Regions from separate parts of the Sporosarcina sp. P17b genome, predicted to be linked through region 3. Evidence: riboswitches for the same ligand, from Rfam matches in the RefSeq annotation. Region 3 holds a riboswitch; each other region holds the start of a gene.
The links. Region 3 has a riboswitch for cobalamin ahead of CSV76_RS06420 (ABC transporter substrate-binding protein). Riboswitches for the same ligand answer to the same signal wherever they lie in the genome.

Region 1 (4,959 bases), on a different contig from region 3:
GAAGCAGTTTGACTGATTAGTGAGTAGAAAAAAAGGATGTTCCTGAAGTTACTTACTTCATGGGGCATCCTTTTTGTGTTGTTATGTTTAAGAGCAAGAGTTTATGGATAGTTAGTTACTTAGTGAGCGCAAGGGGATGGAAGCTTCGGCATCCAGCTTTCGCTCATAGAATCCGTTTGAGCGCTCATAGAACACATTTTGCGCTCTATAGCACGCAGAATCCGCTCTATCAGACGCCACGAGTGCTCATAGATTCATCTAAGTGATCATAGAACCTTGATAACCGCTCATAGCCTTGAAAGCTCAACATTAATCACAACCATAACCATAACCTTAATGCACTACAAAGAGTATCGCTTACTCGCATTGCAAGAGATTGGTGCGAGAGCCATAGCGAACTACGGCTTTTGCGAGTAAAAGTGAAGCGTTAGGAGCACATCTTTGCACTAGAGGTGGTTCACCGCCCACCCTCCGGAAATACGTCCTTCCGAAGCGCAAATCCCCTCACGAACACCAGCGTCAGCTACTCTAATAAAAACTTTCAAAGAAAAAACTGTCTAAGAAACGAATATAGTTTCTTAGACAGTTCTAAATTCATTATTTAACCGCAACTACGCCTAGCTTTTCTCGTGCCTGTACAGTAGCGACGACCATGTTCTTTAATGCAGCAATCGTTTCTTCGCGCTTTCTTGTCTTCAAACCACAATCGGGATTAATCCAGAACTGGTTGGGCTCGAGAACTTCAAGGCCTTTGTTGATAATCTCCGTCATCTCTTCAACGGCTGGGACGCGTGGACTATGGATGTCGTAGACGCCTAAGCCGATTCCTTTGTCGTAGTGATACTCATTGAAAGCTTCAACCAAGTCACCGTGACTACGTGAAGTTTCAATTGAGATGACATCTGCATCAAGTGCGCTGATTGCCTCAATAAAATCGTTGAAATCACAATAGCACATATGCGTGTGGATTTGCGTCGTATCTTTTACGGATGCAGTAGACACGCGGAATGCATTGACTGCCCAATCTAAATAGTGTTTCCATTCAGCTTTTTTCAATGGAAGACCTTCACGAAGTGCTGGCTCATCTACTTGAATCATATGAATACCTGCCGCTTCAAGCGCTTCGACTTCCTTGCGTAAAGCAAGTGCAATTTGGTTTGTCACTTCTTCTCTTGACAAATCATCACGAACGAATGACCAATTTAAAATGGTTACAGGACCTGTAAGCATTCCTTTTACTTCGTGATCTGTGAGTGATTTTGCATAAACGGATTCTTCGACTGTCATCGGTTTAATGAATGCAACGTCTCCGAAGATGATTGGTGGCTTCACACAACGTGAACCGTAGGACTGAACCCAAGCTTTTTCAGTGAAGACAAAGCCGTCTAGCTTTTCTCCGAAGTATTCAACCATGTCCGTCCGTTCGAACTCACCATGAACTAATACATCTAGCCCTAAGTCTTCTTGAATATCAATCCATTCTTTAATTTCGGCATGTACGAAGTCTTTGTACTGCTGATCTGTAATTTCATCTTTTCTCCATTTATTACGTGTAGCGCGTACTTCCGGAGTTTGTGGGAAACTACCTATTGTAGTAGTAGGAAGTAGTGGCAATTGGAATTTTTCCTGCTGCTTCACTTTACGTTCCGCAAATAGTGAACTTCGTTTACTTTCGGAAAGTAAACTTCCGGACGTTGCTTCACGCACTTCTTTATTGTTACGAGCAGGGAGCGCATTAAATGCGTTCAATGCTTCTTCGCTTTTTTTGAATTCCGTAGCGACTTTTTCCCTTCCATGTAGTAAAGACGTTTGAATCGTTTTGATTTCTTCAATTTTCTCATCAGCAAATGCTAAAGCATTCAAGATCGTTGCATCAAGCTTCTGTTCAGAACGAGTCGTAACAGGTGAGTGAAGCAGACTGCAAGATGGTTGAATCCACAAGTTGTCAGCTGAAACGTGCTTCTGGATTGTTTCAGATAATACTAGTTTTTCCTCCAAATCTGATCGCCATACGTTGCGTCCGTCTACAATTCCGGCTGCAAGCACTTTGTTTTTAGGGAAACCGTATTGCGCCAAGTTCTTTAAGTTTTTCTCGCCTCCGTGGACGAAATCAAGTCCAATTCCTGCAACTGGCAATGCGATAGTCTCTACATAATGTTCTACTGAATCAAAGTAAGTCTGCAAAAGAATATTCAGTCCATCGAGATTTTTCGTCAACTGTGAATATATTTCAGTGACAGCTTTCATTTCATCTGAGCAAATGGAGGTAGATAGAATAGGCTCATCGATTTGGACCCACTGCACACCTTCATCCTGTAGTTCCTGTAAAACTTTTTGATAAAGTGGAATCAATTGCAAGATGATGGATGGTACGTCTTTTTCTGCGTATCCTTTAGATAATTTTAATAATGTATAAGGCCCTAAAAGAACGGGTTTCCCTTCAATGCCTAGTTCGTTCTTTGCTTCACGATAGGCAGCAAGTGGCTTGTTCTCCGTCAACTCAAAACGCTGACCCTCGTATTCGGGTACGATATAGTGATAGTTCGTATTGAACCACTTGGTCATTTCAGAGGCAACTGCCTCGTCATTGCCGCGAGCCATTGAGAAGTATGTGGAAGTGGAAACTTGTCCGCCTTTCCAGTTATAGCGTGAAGGTATGATGCCGAACATTGCAGATGTATCTAGTACGCGATCATACAATGTGAAATCACCCACGGCAATTAAGTCCACGCCTGCCTCTTGCTGCTTTTTTAAGTTGGCCAATCGAATTTCTTTCGTTGTTTGAAGAAGCTCGTCTTGTGAGATCTTGTTCGACCAAAATGCCTCGAGTGCACGTTTCCATTCACGATTTTCACCTATAACAGGATAGCCTGCGATACTACTTTTAACCATTGATTATTCCCCCTTGAAATTTTTGTAATAAAAAAACATTTCTCGGGGAAATGTTAGAAGGTCGCGTATGTATAAAACACATGCATAAAAAAGCACGTATTTATAGACTGCGTGTGTCTAACACTTCCCTATTCACCGTAGGATTAAGCGTTGTGAAAAATAGGCAGGTATCTGGCTGGACGCTGGGCGTCTTCACAGTGGCGGGACCGCTCCAAGAAAGGATTCCCTATTAGGAAATGAAAAATTTTTCATTTCACCTATTTTTCAAACTATTCAATTCAGATGATTGTCTCTAAAGCTATCATATGGAAAAACAGGTGTCAACTTGCTATCTATATTTAATGATTACTACCTATAGAACAATTATTAAAGTAGAAAGATAGGTGCGAGAGGAGTGAAGACTTCTCTACATAAACTGTTATATAACTGTTGTAGATGATTACAATCACATCTACTTAATCGAGATGTGAAAATTTTCACAATTCAGTTGAAAGTTAACTAGACTTTAGGTATGATATGTACTAACACGTCTTCAAATGAAGAAAATAATCATCTTTTATGTGCTGTTTTGTAATTAGCAGGCTATGGGGTATTGCTGAATAATCGATGATAAATAGTGTTCATCGCTACATGTTATACAACAGAGTAGCGCAAAAAATATTAAGGGGTGGCTTTTTTCCATGATAAATTATGAAAAAGTAGGTAAACTGCAAGTCGCAACAGAACTGTATAACTTCGTAAACGAAGATGTTCTACCGGGCTTAGAAATCCAAAAAGATCAATTTTGGGCAAACTTTGATTCGCTCATTCATGAACTTGCTCCTGAAAACAAAGCGCTATTAGAAAAACGTGATGAATTGCAAAAGACTATTAGCGAATGGCACCAAAATAATAAAGGCGAAATTGATTTCGCTAAATATAAAGAGTTTTTACAAGAGATTGGCTATTTAGAGCCAGTTCCTGAAGACTTTAAAGTGACAACAGCTAACGTTGACAATGAAGTCGCAAACCAAGCAGGCTCACAATTGGTAGTTCCAATTGATAACGCCCGGTATGCATTAAATGCAGCGAATGCTAGGTGGGGAAGTCTATACGATGCACTTTACGGATCGGATGTAATTAGTGATGATGCGGGTGCTGAAGCTGGCGTTCAATACAATCCGATTCGTGGACAAAAGGTTATTGATTTTGCGAAAAAATTATTAGACCAAGCAGCACCTTTAGCTGAGGGTTCTCATGCAGAGGTAACGGCTTATAAAATTGTAGAAGGTAAACTTCAAGTGACGCTTGAAAGCGGTAACACGGTTCTATTGCAAGATGAGTCCAAGTTTGTTGGATATAATGGCAAAGAAGACGCGCCGACTGCTGTATTGTTAGTGAATAATGGATTGCATATCGAAATCGTAATCGACAAGAATAATCCAATCGGGAAAAGTGATAAAGCGGGTGTGAAAGATCTAGTACTTGAAGCGGCACTTTCTACATTGATGGATTGTGAAGACTCGATTGCTGCAGTGGATGCCGAAGATAAAGTTGGCGTATACCGTAACTGGCTTGGTCTAATGAAGGGTGACTTGGAATCTACATTCAAGCGTGGTAGTAAAACAGTTACAAGAAAACTAAATGCCGATCGTACGTATACTGGTGGTGATGGCAAGCAGTTGACACTGCGTGGTCGTTCATTGATGTTCGTACGTAACGTAGGTCACTTAATGACTAACAATGCGATCCTCGACGAAAATGGCAATGAAGTACCTGAAGGCATCTTGGACGGTGTTCTTACGTCTTTGATTGCTACGCATAACTTTAAAGAAAACGCAGAGTTTAAAAACTCGCTTCACAATTCTATTTACATCGTAAAACCGAAAATGCATAGTCCGGCTGAGGCGGCATTTGCAAACAAACTATTTGATCGTATTGAAGATCTACTAGGTGTTGAGCGCAATACGATTAAAATTGGGGTTATGGATGAAGAGCGCAGAATGTCATTGAATCTGAAATCTGCAATTAATGAAGTGAAAGAGCGTATTGCATTTATCAATACTGGATTCCTTGACCGTACAGGTG
Region 2 (4,959 bases), on a different contig from region 3:
ATTTCATCACATCATCGAGTGCGACGGGCTGTGTATCGGAACGTGTCCATTTAGGTAAAATCATTATCGGAAGCCGTCTAACTAGCTTCGACAAAATTGGGAATGAAGAACCTTTTGGGCCGACAATCAACCCTGCACGTAATGCGGTGACAGGAACAGTATACGATCGCAAAATACGTTCCACTTCCAAACGGCTTTTCAAATGCCTGGATAAATCTTTTTCATCTTCATCTGGAATAATCCCACCCAAATAGACGATCTGCTTAATTCCTTGTTTTTTCGCGGCCTGTGCAAAATTATCCGCCAATATAACATCCATATCTTCAAAAGTTCCTTGAGATAGTTTTGCTGATTTCAACATAGAATGAACGAGATAAACCGCAACATCAGCACCTGCCAAACTCTTCTCAGCATCTTTCATAGAAAACAGATCACAAGAACGCCACTCTACATCTTCCGTATTCTGCCTCTGATCGCCATTGCGTGACAGACCAATAACTTTAGCTTTCCCTTTAAGTTTCTTCAATAGATTATTGCCGATATAACCACTTGCGCCAGCTACAGCTACGACCAATTTCTTCTCACCCATACAATCTCACCCTCTCTTGTACGTATACATTGAAAGTACCCATTCTAAGAGTTTTATAAGCCTATATATTTAATTAATACAACTTTTAAGCAGTAGTCTTTGCTTTTTTCATTAAAAGTATTTATAATGATATGAACGAGGAAAACTATATTTGTTTTTTAAGTTTTGTTTGATATGTATAAAGATAGGGGTACGATAAATGAAAGCACGTATTATGAAAGCTTTCCTCGAAGAAATTCATGAGAAAAGTATGAAGTTCACAATGGATGATCTAGCGAAAAGACTGGGCATCAGTAAACGGACGTTATACGAAAATTTTTCTTCAAAAACGGAAATTTTAGATGCGATTATTGACTCGACATTACGAGAGTTTGACGAAAAAACCGATATCATCATGAAAGACAATGAACTACAACTTGTAGATAAGATCAAGAAAGTCATAACAGTTATTCCAAAGTATAATGATTTTTATAACTGGCAAATCCTTGATCAGATGAGAAAAACACATCCCGTACAATGGGAACGCGTCCACTCTGCACTTCATGAATGGGATGAACTACGCGAATTGATTGAACAAGGTATTCATGAAGGTATTATTGCCGATCAAAATATAGAGTTACTAATGAAATTGATTATAGATGCAACGAACTCCACTCTTGATCGAAAATTTTTCTACGAAAATCGCATGACCGTAACCGAAGCACTGGATTCTATTGTGGATATCCTGTTGTTCGGATTTATTAAGAAAAGTGACGACTAAAAAAACTAATAAAACACTAAAAGTTTTTCTGTTTTACAAAATATGAAAGCGAGATGGAATTATGAGCCTCCACGCATGTGAGGTAACGAATGAAAATTGGCAGGATGTTGCCTATTTATCTGTACACGAAAACCAAAAGAACTTTATTGAAAGCAATTCATTTTCACTAGCACAATCTCAATTTGAACCTGAATGGAAGTCTATTGGGTTATACGATGGAGAGGAACTAGTCGGCTATGCAATGCATGGACGTGAAGCAGATGGCAATGTATGGCTGGATCGCTTTATGATAGATCAGCATCATCAAGGGAAAGGCTATGCTAGCAGATTTCTTAAACTTCTACTAACCAGAATGGAAGAAAAGTATCAATGCAATAAGATCTACTTAAGTATTTATCCAAGTAATAAAGCCGCACAGCGTTTATACGAAAAGTTCGGTTTTAAGTTAAATGGAAAAATTGATGATGTAGGTGAATTCCCTTGCCTCATCATGGAACTTGATCTTCAAAGGAGTCCTTTGCAATGAATTCTTCTTCACCCAAATTCAATCAATTAGATACTGAGCCAGTAGGACGTATCTTTTTACGTTACTTGATACCTTCAACTGTCGGTATGTTACTAATGGCAATCAATATTGTGGCAGACGGCATCATGGTCGGTAATCGATTGGGTGCAGAAGCATTAGCGGGAGTCGGAATTTCGGCTCCCGTTTATACTATCTTTTTTGCTATTTCTTTATGGATTGGTATCGGTGCTGCTACAAAATATTCGATAGCTATGGGCGCTAAGGATACGCAAAGAGCCCGGTCGATCTTTACGCACGCTATTATTTCCATATTCTTATTTACTATTGTATTAGGTTTGACTGCCTTTATCTTTAGGGATCCACTAGCATACGCGCTTGGGGCCAATGCGACCACATTCCCTTATGTATCGCAATACTTATTTGTTATTTTATTATTTGGTTTTATCTTCACTGTAGAAAACACTTTTAGTATTTTCGTGCGAAATGATGGAGCACCGAACCTCTCAATGGCTGGTTTGATTGTGACGTCTGTCGTCAATATTATTTTGAACTACGTGTTCTTATTCATTTTAGACTACGGAGTCGCTGGTGCTGCATCAGCGACAATTATTGCTTCGTTTTTGGGTATGCTCGTACTAGTAACACACTTCTTTAGGCAGACCAATAACTTGAAACTGATTCGCTTGAAATTCAATAAAAAACTATTTCTAGCGATTCTATTCATCGGATTCCCAAGTTTCTTATCCGAATTGGGTATATCCTTCTTTACCATCACACATAATATTGCGTTCGAACGAATGGCTGGTACGGAAGGTGTTGCAGCGTTCTCTATTTTGAATTATGTGCACAGCGTCATGCTGATGCTATTCCTAGGAATGGGTGGTGCAATACAACCACTGATTAGTTATTATAGAGGTTCTGGCAACCGAGAAAGAATGAAGGAAACCGTTAAAAAGGCCACCCTCACTGTCGTCATTGCAGGTGCTGTATTTTTCCTCGTGGGACAGTTCGCAGCAGGCCCTATTGTATCGATTTTCGGAGACTTCCCACAAGCCGTCAGAGATTTGGCCACTACCGGAATTAATTTATTCTTCATTGCCTATTTATTCACAGGTACGAACTTCGTGATGATGACGTATTATCAGTCAGTCGGTAATGTTCGGATGGCGACTTGGATCACCGCTTCTCGCGAAATTATTATTATGTTGATTTTCTTGATGATTTTACCACGCTTCTTTGGGCTAAATGGGATTTGGCTATCTATCCCTGCGTCTGAGTTTATCGTATTTGTTGGAGTATATTTATATCAACGAAACGCGACTCGTCATTCGCTGAGTGGGTAACGTGATTACAGACAAAAGTTATAGTGCAGATCCTAAATGGATACTGCGCTATTTTGTTCCTTTCATAAATAATAGTGATATACTGAAAGAGCAACTGAATATCGTGTTAGAGATCGGTGCGTTTATTTTTCTTAAACGCTTAAAAGGGAAATCGGTGAAAAACCGATGCTGTCCCGCAACTGTGAGTTGGAGTATAATTCGTTACCACTGTTTCACCGCAAGGGAAATGGGAAGGTGAATTATACGTTGAAGACGAGCCAGGAGACCTGCCTAGATCAGTACACACCAATAACCTACGCGGATAGGAGGTGTCAAGTGCGGCTTATGAACAATCATACACAAGCCGACGTACGAAAAAACGGGATCAGGACATTCATTAGGTGGCTTCGATACAGCTTCTATCGATCCACTATATATGAATATCCGACTGAACCGTTTAATTCGTCATGGCTTCCCACTTAACATCCTTCCAGGCATTTACTTGGACGGATGTTTTTTTGTCGACGAACCACTACAAAACACGATGAGGAGAATGAATTATGAATAACCAAACAATCGATGATTTTACAAACTTATTAAAGGATACGCTGATGTCGGACCGAGTGAGCACTCACTCTACTCCACTCCCCTTAGTACTCAATGATGTGAAAAGACAGATTTCCGAAGATACTTCAAAAGATCAAACAGAAAAAGAACAGCAGCTTTATAATTTAGATAAAGCATATAAAACAGTAGTAGAAGAATTGGTTGGTAGTAACTAATAATAAATACGCCTCTGACATTACTCTGTCAGAGGCGTTTACACTTTATAGAGAATCTTTTATCACACGTTTATAATTTATAACGGATAGTAATCCGAATATCGAGTATAATGCCGTGTAAATTAACATCACAATAATCATTGGTGTTAGCATTTCAGTACCGAATAAAAACCATCCCGATTTTACTGCGAAGTAGCTATGGAGCAATCCGACAACTAATGGAATACCAAAGTTAAATAATTGCTTTTTCTGGATCCCCTTCAACAAATCAGATTGTGTAAAGCCCAATTTACGAAGAATCGTGTAGTTTGATTTCTCGTCTTCACTTTCGTCCATTTGTTTGAAATAGAGAATGCAGCCGGATGTGATGAGAAATGCAAGACCAAGGAATCCTACGATGAACATCGTAATACCAACACTTTGTTTTAGGTTTATTCTTCCTTCATATTTTGATTCATGTCCCGCCCATATATTTATTTCCAACTTATTGAAAATGTCATTCGCTTTTTCAAGTTCATCTTTCTGAACAATATTTACTCCATGGTACACAGTGAATTCTGACGTAAAGGAAATGTCTTGATCGTCTTGCATTTGCTTGTATACTAGGTCATCAACTACGGCAACAGGAAAATTATATGTTATACGAGTTGGTAGAACAACTAAATCTTTTGTGCCTGTAAAAGTCAGATCATATGAATGTTCTCTACCTTGAAAAATAGCTTGTTGATCAGTTTGGAACTGCATGAACTTCTCCATCAATGGATCTGAATTAATAAACATCACTTCATCTTCTTCTACATCTACTTCCAATACTGTTTGTTCGCTAATTACGATCATTCGCGTATTGGCATAACTCTGATCTCCAGTAACCTCTCCTGGCATTGTCATGACTTTTGATAAATCAACAGGTGATGTTATTAAATCCGTAGCCGTCTCCGTATAGTCAATGTTCTTCTCTTCCAGCGCTTGTGTGAATTCCA
Region 3 (4,959 bases):
CTTCATCATGCGCAAGGGCGGCGTACAGATGCGATTGCCTTTCAGACAGGATGACATACGCTTCGGTACATATGGCAATGGTCCTGCAGTTATGGATTTAGCCGTTCGTACGAATCAACTGGAGTGGGTACCTGGACGCTTTACGGTAGCGTACGACTTACATTCAGATGAAAGTTTATTAGGGAAATACCATTTGACAATAACCTACTCGGAGGTAACACAATGAATGCAGTAGAGCAGATTCAACATGAAATTAAAGAAGCATTGCACCAAGCCATTGAAAAAGCACAACTAGTAGAAGGTGCAGATATTCCAGAAATCAAACTGGAATCACCAAGAAGTAAAGAAAATGGAGACTATGCAGCGAACATTGCGATGCAGTTGACGAAACTAGCGAAAAAACCACCACGTGCAATTGCGGAAAGTATTCTAGAGAACTTGGATACGACGAACACCGCAATCGACTCTATCGAAATTGCTGGACCTGGTTTCCTCAATATCCGTTTGAAAACAGACAGTCTTGGAGATATCGTGAAATCTGTCCTTGACCAAGGAGCAGATTACGGACGTTCAGACAGCGGACAGCAACAGAAGATCCAAGTTGAATTTGTCTCAGCAAACCCAACAGGCGACTTGCACTTAGGGCACGCACGCGGGGCTTCACTAGGGGATTCATTGTGTAATATTCTCGATAAAGCAGGCTATGACGTAGCGCGCGAATACTATATCAATGATGCGGGTAATCAAATAAATAACTTAGCGTTATCTATTGACGTTCGGTATTTCGAAGCGCTTGGATTAGAAAAAGAAATGCCAGAAGACGGCTATCGCGGTGCAGATATCATCACAATCGCAAAAGGCCTCGTTGAACAATATGGCGACAAGTACGTCCATGTGTCAGAAGAAGAGCGACTTGCATTTTTCCGTGAGCACGGCTTGAATATCGAATTGGACAAACTGAAAAAAGACTTGGCAGATTTCCGCGTTCATTTCGACCACTGGTTCTCGGAAACGTCACTATATAACAACGGCAAGATCGAAGTTGCGCTTACTAAACTTCGTGAAAATGGCCATGTCTATGAAGAAGACGGTGCAACTTGGTTCCGCTCGACTACATTTGGTGACGACAAAGACCGTGTACTGATCAAACAAGACGGTTCATTCACATACTTAACTCCGGACATCGCTTATCACCAAGATAAACTGAGTCGCGGATTTGATAAACTCATCAACATCTGGGGAGCAGACCACCATGGCTATATTCCGCGTATGAAAGCAGCGATTCAAGCACTTGGCTATGATCGCGATACGCTAGAAGTAGAAGTGGCACAAATGGTTCAGCTCTATAAAGACGGAGAAAAGTTCAAGATGAGCAAGCGCACAGGAAAAGCGGTCACACTACGTGAACTCGTAGAAGAAGTCGGCCTAGACGCTGTACGTTATTTCTTCGCGATGCGCTCAGGTGATGCACAAATGGACTTCGACTTGGACTTGGCTGTTTCCAAATCCAACGAAAACCCTGTGTACTACGCACAATATGCGCACGCGCGAATTTGTTCGATCTTGCGTCAGGCGAAAGAGCAAAACGTAGTGGCGTCGACAGAGAACGTCACGCTATTGCAAGATGAAAAAGAATTAGAGTTGTTGAAGAAGCTTGGAGATTTCCCAAAACTCATTAGCGACTCGGCTCGCATGCGTGCACCGCACCGTGTGACGACGTATATCCAAGAGCTAGCAGCAAGCTTCCATAGTTTCTATAATGCGAACAAAGTGTTGGATCCTGAGAACAAGGAGCTTTCCGAAGCACGCTTGGCTTTGATTACGGCAACGAAAACGACGATTGCGAATGCGTTGAAATTGGTAGGCGTCGAAGCACCTGAAAGAATGTAATATGTTGAAAGTGGCCAAGCGGGTTTACTGCTTGGCTTTTTTGTTTTCGCTTTTTGAGGAGGAAGGGGAGAGCAACGTTTCGCTGCGTTCCAGGCGGACGCGTTCGGGAGGGCTCATCGCGGCCCCTCAGGAAAGCGTCCCCCTGCTGGAGCCTCACTCCCAAACACGTTCCAATCTCCGCCTACCCCCTGTACAACCAACACTATTATCGCTATAATAAGTCATAATTACATATCTTTCGAAAAGGTTCTCTAATTAACGAGATGAAAAGCGAAATCGGTTCAAATCCGATGCGGTCCCGCCACTGTACGTGCTATGCACAAGCCAGGTCACCTGCCTTTTTAAGAAAATGAAGTTCCGCAGCAACCTACGAGGATAGGTACAGTGGAAGAAATCACACCCTGATTTCATCCCACCTCATCCTTCGACCTATCGAAGGGTTTTTTTAATGTCTGCGGATCGCGTAATGAAACACACATATCAAAGGAGGAACACACATGAAGAAGTTTTGGCAACTTTTGCTGACGGCGATGCTTGCGGTACTTGTACTTGCAGCATGCGGCAACGACAGCAAAAAAGAAGAAACACCGGCAGATGAAAATCCAGCTGGCGAAGAAACGAAAACAGATACACAATCAACGGATACAACAAGTTATCCATATACGCTGACAGATGCAGCGGGCGAAGAAATTACATTGGAACAAGCACCTGAAACTGTAATTTCATTAATTCCAAGCAACACAGAAATTTTATTTGGTATCGATGCAGGAGATAAAGTAATCGCTGTAACAGAAAACGATGACTTTCCTGAAGAAGTAGCAGAACTTGATACAGTAGGGGACTTCACGGTCAATGTGGAAAAAGTGATTTCATTGCAGCCAGAAGCAGTATTTGCACACGAAATGATGATGGGTTCAAGTGAAGAAGGTTTGAACCAAATTCGTGACGCTGGCATTCCAGTGATCGTCGTTCCGAATGCGGGTACATTTGACGAGACGTATGCATCGATTGAAATGATTGGTGAAGTGATGGACAAAAATGCAGAAGCTAATCAAATCGTCGAAGATATGAAAACAAAAATTGCAGATATCGAAAAGAAAGCAGCGGATATTACAGACAAGAAGCGCGTGTTTGTTGAAAACTCCGATGCACCTGAGATCTATACACCAGGAAAAGGGACGTTCCCACAGCAATTCTTGGATATGATTCACGCTGAAAACATCGTGACAGAAGAAGGTTGGATTATGATCAGCCCTGAAACGATTGTAGATGAAAATCCGGATGTTATTTTGGCTATGTATAGCTACGTTCCAAACGTCGTAGAAAATATTAAAACGCGTGACGGGTTTGATGCGGTGACTGCGATCAAAGAAGATCAAGTCATTCAACTGGATGAAGATATCACAAGCCGTACAGGTCCACGCTTAGCTGATGGATTAGAATTGTTTGCGAAAGCAATCTATCCTGAGGTATTCGGTGAATAAAACCGCTCTCGCCTATGTCGTGTCGATTGCCACATTGCTTGTGGCAATCTGGCTCGGCGTATCGATCGGTACAGTGAAAATACCAATAGAGACGCTATGGAATCATTCAGATGCGACTGCAAGTAATATATTGTGGAAGATCCGGATGCCGCGTGTATTACTGGCAGGAATTGTCGGTGCATCACTTGCTATTTCAGGAGCCGCTTTCCAAGGGCTACTGAAAAATCCATTAGCTGATCCTTACACCCTCGGAGTGTCATCCGGTGCCTCTGTCGGCGCCGTGATCACACTCTTTTTTGGTATTTCGCTACCGGTACTTGGCGCATTCACCTTACCCGTATTTAGTATGATCGGTGCCGCTTTGACGATGTTTCTAGTAATCGGTTTCGCGCGTCTGGTCGACCGTTCAATGAAAATGGAAACGATTATATTAACAGGAATCATATTTGGCTCATTCCTTGGCTCGGTACTGTCGCTGATGATTGCATTAACGCAAGAAGAACTCCGCCAAATTGTAGGTTGGTTGCTTGGTAGCGTATCGATGCGTGGATGGAAATATATTACGATGGTTCTGCCATTTTTCATCATCGGGTCGTTCATGTTGTGGCTGAATCGTCGCGAGTTGAATGCTTTACTATTTGGTGAAGAACGTGCGCATCACCTTGGAGTCAATGTAAAACAACGTAAGTTAATGATTCTGCTTGGTGGTTCGGTGTTGACGGGTTCTGCCGTGGCGGTGTCGGGAACAATTGGCTTCGTCGGCTTAGTTGTACCGCATATGACACGGATGCTTTGGGGTTCCGATCATCGACACGTTCTACCGTTATCCTTATTCAATGGGGCCTCGTTACTCATCATTTGTGATCTTGTAGCACGAACGATTATTTCGCCGGCTGAATTACCGGTCGGTGTCATTACGGCATTCATTGGCGCTCCGGTGTTTGCTTATATCTTTTATAAACAGCGTAGAAAAGGAGCGATGTGACCATGTTGCAAGTGGAAAATTTATCGGGAGGCTACGGCAAGGAACCGATTGTGCGAAATGTGTCGTTCCACGTGGAAAAAGGAGAAGTTCTTGGGATTTTAGGTCCGAATGGTAGTGGTAAATCGACGTTATTGAAGATTATTTCGGGAATTTTGCCGAAACAAAGCGGCAAGGTAATGATAGCTGGAAAGCCTTCTGGTGCGTATACACAAAAGCAATTTGCCCAACAAGTAGCGGTCCTTCCACAACTCCATGCCCATGCGTTTTCGCATACAGTGAAAGACACCGTGGCACTCGGCCGTTATCCATATCAGTCAGGAATTTTCTCGAGTTGGTCGGAGCTGGACGAGCAAGCTGTACAGGAAGCGATGCACCATACAGGCGTCACACGATATGAAAATACTCCAATTGAATTATTATCAGGTGGCGAGCAACAGCGCGTATTCGTTGCCCAAGCACTCGCTCAGCAAGCGCCTATTTTATTATTGGATGAACCAACGAACCATCTCGACATCGCGCATCAGCAACAATTGCTCGATACAATCCGCAATCAAGCAATGCAGAAAGGGATCACGGTCATCTCGGTCTTTCACGACATTA

Region 1: another riboswitch for cobalamin. It lies ahead of metE (5-methyltetrahydropteroyltriglutamate--homocysteine S-methyltransferase); the one in region 3 lies ahead of CSV76_RS06420 (ABC transporter substrate-binding protein).
Region 2: another riboswitch for cobalamin. It lies ahead of CSV76_RS10175 (hypothetical protein); the one in region 3 lies ahead of CSV76_RS06420 (ABC transporter substrate-binding protein).

Annotation. Positions count from the first base shown of each region.
Region 1 is NZ_PDYP01000002.1:322,694-327,652, reverse strand. Features, by position in the region: gene ribH (6,7-dimethyl-8-ribityllumazine synthase) at 1-16, shown strand, start outside; gene metE (5-methyltetrahydropteroyltriglutamate--homocysteine S-methyltransferase) at 598-2,892, opposite strand; cobalamin riboswitch at 3,038-3,168, opposite strand; gene CSV76_RS03535 (malate synthase G) at 3,573-4,959, shown strand, end outside.
Region 2 is NZ_PDYP01000007.1:85,641-90,599, reverse strand. Features, by position in the region: gene CSV76_RS10195 (NAD(P)H-binding protein) at 1-589, opposite strand, end outside; gene CSV76_RS10190 (TetR/AcrR family transcriptional regulator) at 789-1,349, shown strand; gene CSV76_RS10185 (GNAT family N-acetyltransferase) at 1,411-1,875, shown strand; gene CSV76_RS10180 (MATE family efflux transporter) at 1,872-3,218, shown strand; cobalamin riboswitch at 3,316-3,506, shown strand; gene CSV76_RS10175 (hypothetical protein) at 3,758-3,979, shown strand; gene CSV76_RS10170 (ABC transporter permease) at 4,025-4,959, opposite strand, start outside.
Region 3 is NZ_PDYP01000004.1:130,368-135,326, forward strand. Features, by position in the region: gene CSV76_RS06410 (YwiB family protein) at 1-226, shown strand, start outside; gene argS (arginine--tRNA ligase) at 223-1,890, shown strand; cobalamin riboswitch at 2,118-2,245, shown strand; gene CSV76_RS06420 (ABC transporter substrate-binding protein) at 2,388-3,374, shown strand; gene CSV76_RS06425 (FecCD family ABC transporter permease) at 3,367-4,359, shown strand; gene CSV76_RS06430 (adenosylcobinamide amidohydrolase) at 4,362-4,959, shown strand, end outside.